Regions from separate parts of the Neorhizobium sp. S3-V5DH genome, predicted to be linked through region 2. Evidence: predicted binding sites of a transcription regulator. Region 2 holds the regulator's gene; the other holds the start of a gene.
What was found. The regulator LexA, encoded in region 2, represses DNA repair genes until DNA is damaged. The targets are predictions, from matches to a motif close to TGTTCNNNNTGTGTTCNG.
Positions count from the first base shown of each region.

Region 1 (2,201 bases), on a different contig from region 2:
GTTCGAACAGGTGCTGATCAATCTGTGCGTCAACGCCCGCGACGCAATGCCGACTGGCGGGACGATCCTGATCAAGACACGCAATGTGTCTGCGGAGGAGGCGTCGGATTTCCACCAGGCCGACCTCCCTTCGGAAGATTTCGTCATGGTCGAGGTCTCCGATACCGGCACGGGAATCCCGCCTGCAATCATGGACAAGATCTTCGAACCCTTTTTCACCACCAAGGAAGTCGGGAAGGGAACTGGGCTTGGCCTTTCGATGGTATACGGCATTGTCAAGCAGTCCGGCGGTTATATCTATCCCGAATCGGAAGTCGGTCGCGGGACCAGTTTCCGGATATTCCTGCCGCGCCACATTCCCGAGACGCCTGCGGTCATTCCAGGAGCTGCGGCTACCGCCGAGCCAGCGCCTTCCGTGCCTGTTCCGCCGGCGTCTGCCGCCGAGGACATGGACCTCACCGGAAAGTCCGCAGTCGTGCTTCTGGTCGAGGACGAGGAGGCGGTGCGTCGCGGCGGCAAGCGGATGCTGGAGACGCGCGGCTACACGGTCCACGAGGCGGGTTCCGGCGTAGAGGCGCTCGACATCATGGAAGAGCTGGAGGGTAGGGTCGACATCGTCGTCTCCGACGTGGTGATGCCGGAGATGGACGGACCGACGCTGCTTGCCGAGCTCCGCAAATCGTATCCGGACCTGAAATTCATCTTCGTGTCCGGCTATGCCGAAGATGCGTTTGCCCGCAACTTGCCGGCCGATGCCAAATTCGGTTTCCTGCCGAAGCCGTTCTCGCTGAAACAGCTCGCCGTCGCCGTCCGGGAAATGCTCGATTCGGATTAGGAAGATGCCGATCGAAATTCCGAACTTCCGCGATTCGTCCCGCAATTGCAGCGAGACGTTTGTTTTCTCAAGTGAATTTCCATGTGATTCATTGGCGTGAACATGACGGGAACGGAAGCCGAATAGCTATTTTCCGTCAAACTGTTGATCGGCTATTGCCAAATGAGAACAAAATAGGTACATCAGCTTTATCGGCTGCTTCATTGCTTGCGCGGCGGCAATAACCTAAAGGATGGGATCCATGGCACAGAATAGTTTGCGGCTGGTAGAGGAAAAAGGCGTGGACAAGAGCAAGGCGCTGGAAGCGGCACTGTCGCAGATCGAACGTTCCTTCGGCAAGGGATCGATCATGAAGCTCGGCTCGAACGAGAATATCGTCGAGATCGAAACGGTTTCCACGGGCTCTCTGAGCCTCGATATCGCACTCGGAATTGGCGGTCTGCCCAAGGGCCGCATCGTCGAGATCTACGGCCCGGAAAGCTCGGGCAAGACGACGCTCGCATTGCAGACGATCGCCGAAGCGCAGAAGAAGGGTGGCATCTGCGCCTTCGTTGACGCAGAACACGCGCTCGATCCGGTCTATGCACGGAAGCTTGGCGTCGATCTCCAGAATCTCTTGATCTCGCAGCCGGATACGGGCGAGCAGGCGCTTGAAATCACCGATACGCTGGTCCGCTCCGGCGCCGTCGATGTTCTCGTCGTCGACTCGGTCGCAGCGCTGACACCGCGCGCCGAAATCGAGGGGGAGATGGGTGATAGCCTGCCGGGTCTGCAGGCCCGCCTGATGAGCCAGGCTTTGCGTAAGCTGACCGCCTCTATCTCCCGCTCGAACTGCATGGTCATCTTCATCAACCAGATCCGCATGAAGATCGGTGTCATGTTCGGCTCTCCGGAAACCACCACCGGCGGCAATGCGCTGAAATTCTATGCTTCGGTTCGTCTGGATATCCGCCGCATCGGCCAGGTGAAGGAACGCGAAGAGGTCGTGGGCAACCAGACGCGCGTGAAGGTCGTCAAGAACAAGATGGCGCCTCCCTTCAAGCAGGTTGAATTCGACATCATGTATGGCGAAGGCGTTTCCAAGACCGGCGAACTGATCGACCTCGGCGTCAAGGCCGGCATTGTCGAGAAGTCCGGCGCCTGGTTCTCCTACAACAGCCAGCGTCTCGGTCAGGGCCGCGAGAACGCGAAGCTCTTCCTGCGCGACAACCCAGAGCTTGCCCGCGAGATCGAGATGTCGCTCCGCCAGAATGCGGGCCTGATCGCCGATCGCTTCCTGCAAAATGGCGGGCCGGATGCCGACGACGGCGACGCCGCCGCAGAAATGTAAGCGGTTCCGCCGCATTCAGGGTTTTCCCTGGCCGCT
Region 1 covers NZ_SMCL01000021.1:36,333-38,533, forward strand. Annotated here, with positions in the region: gene EDE09_RS22425 (PAS domain-containing sensor histidine kinase) at 1-835, shown strand, start outside; gene recA (recombinase RecA) at 1,077-2,165, shown strand.
Region 1: a site for LexA is predicted at 1,000-1,017, ahead of recA (recombinase RecA). Genes of this name have one in related genera too.

Region 2 (2,201 bases):
AATCTCGCCGCCATGCCGGTCATTTCCTTCGTGGTCATGCCGGCGGGATTGATCGGCATGCTGCTGATGCCCTTCGGGCTCGATGGGCCGTTCCTGAAGCTCATGGGCCTCGGCCTGGAAGCGGTGATTGCGATCGCCAGGCATGTGGCGGCCTGGGGCGGCGATGTAGGCATCGGCCGCCAGCATCCCTGGTTCCTGGTCGTCTCGACGGCAGGCTTTCTTCTGCTGACGCTACTGAGAACCCGGCTCAGATACTTGGGTATTCCTCTATTGGTGGCCGGCTTGTTGCTGTCATGGCAGGAGCGGTCGAGATCCCTTCCGGATCTCCTGATCTCCGAGGATGGCACCATGATTGCCCTGACAGATGGTAATGGCATCGCCACCAATCGCACCCGTCCCGCGGAATTTGTCTATGATCAATGGAAGCGGGCGCTTCTGCTGGGGGACCCGGTGAAACCGGAATTGCTGCCAGCGAAAGACAAGTCTCCGGCCGGAGACAGGCTCCCGGAGGGAAAGTCCGGAGGAAATCCGCTGCCTTCGAACAGTCTCGGCGAGCGTGCTGAATTGACGACGGAGGAGAGAGAAACGTCAAGCCGCGGGATGAAGCAGGTACCGGTCGGCCGGTTCATCTGCACCCCGCGAGCCTGGTGCGCGTCAAAAACCGCCGCAGGCGCTGTAGTCGTTCATGTGGAGGACGCGCGTTATGCCGGCGTCGCCTGCGACGCTGCGCATATCGTCGTCGCTCCACGTGCCAGGTTTGACCGCTGCCGTTCCGGAGCCCTGATGATCAACGGCAACGCGCTGAGGATCGCAGGAGCGCTCGAACTGTTTTTTGATGGTTCCGCGGACATCCACCGCTGGCGGCTTCGTGCAGCGCTCCTTGGCCAAGACCGCCCATGGACCCGCCATCGCCATTACGACTGGCGGCGCCAGATCTTCAGCTCATCCCTGCCGGAACCGCTGGGCAAACTGGTCAATGATAGCGGCGGATGAGACCCACAAGCTTACCCTGGATCTTGACCCGGTCCGGCGGGAAAATCCGCGTCTCATAGGCCGGGTTGGCGGCTTCCAGCGCGATCGACGCCCCGCGGCGACGGAAGCGCTTGAGTGTCGCTTCCTCCTCGTCCACCAATGCGACGATGATATCGCCCGGATTGGCCGTATTGCCGTTGCGGATGATTACGGTATCGCCGTCGAGGATGCCGGCCTCGATCATCGAATCGCCCTTGACCTCCAGCGCATAATGTTCGCCCGACCCGAGCATCTCGGCAGGGACGGCGATGTCGTGCGTATTGTTCTGAATCGCCGAGATCGGAACGCCGGCCGCGATGCGGCCCATGACGGGAACCGTGGTTGAGTTGGAACTATCGTCGTTGGCGGGGGGCTTCGCAGAGGCGGCAGCCGGTTGCGGCTTGCCAAGACTGCCTTCGATGACGCTGGGCGAAAAGCCCCGGCGCGGCTGAATGCTGGGCGCATAGGCTTCCGGCAGCCTGATGACTTCCAGGGCGCGCGCCCTGTTCGGCAGGCGGCGGATGAAGCCGCGTTCCTCGAGCGCGGTGATCAACCGGTGAATACCCGACTTGGACGCAAGGTCGAGCGCATCCTTCATTTCGTCGAAGGAGGGCGGTACGCCGGATTCCTTCATCCGTTCGTGTATGAACAGAAGCAATTCCTGCTGTTTGCGCGTGAGCATTTTCGGCACCCTCAAGAGTCGGAAACAAATCAAGAACGGACACTATATGTTCCATATGTGTTCCGCAAGTCCCTAAATTTTCGTGAAGTATGATGATTTTTTCTTCATAGATGTCTGCAAGATATCTGCTTCGTTACCACTTGCGCACGGCGTGCCCGCTGCCATTTTAGCTTTGCGATTCTGAAATTCCTGGGGGCCTCGCTTGAACGCAAGATCGATCGATCATCTCGTACTGCCGGTGGCGGACCTTGCGTTCGCGCGTTCGCGGCTCTCCGATCTCGGATTTACTGTCGCACCGGATGCATTTCATCCTTTCGGCACTGCCAATGCTTGTGTGTTCTTCTCGGATGGTACCTATCTGGAGCCACTGGCGATCACCAACCGCCGTCACGCGAGCGCTGCCGCCAAGCGGGGCAATGTCTTTACCGCGCGCGATCTCGCCTTTCGAAAAGGGCGCAACAGGCAGGGGCTTTCTGCCCTGGTCGTCGCGTCGCAGGATGCCGTCGCC
Region 2 covers NZ_SMCL01000022.1:37,566-39,766, forward strand. Annotated here, with positions in the region: gene EDE09_RS22910 (ComEC/Rec2 family competence protein) at 1-993, shown strand, start outside; gene lexA (transcriptional repressor LexA) at 974-1,693, opposite strand; gene EDE09_RS22920 (VOC family protein) at 1,896-2,201, shown strand, end outside.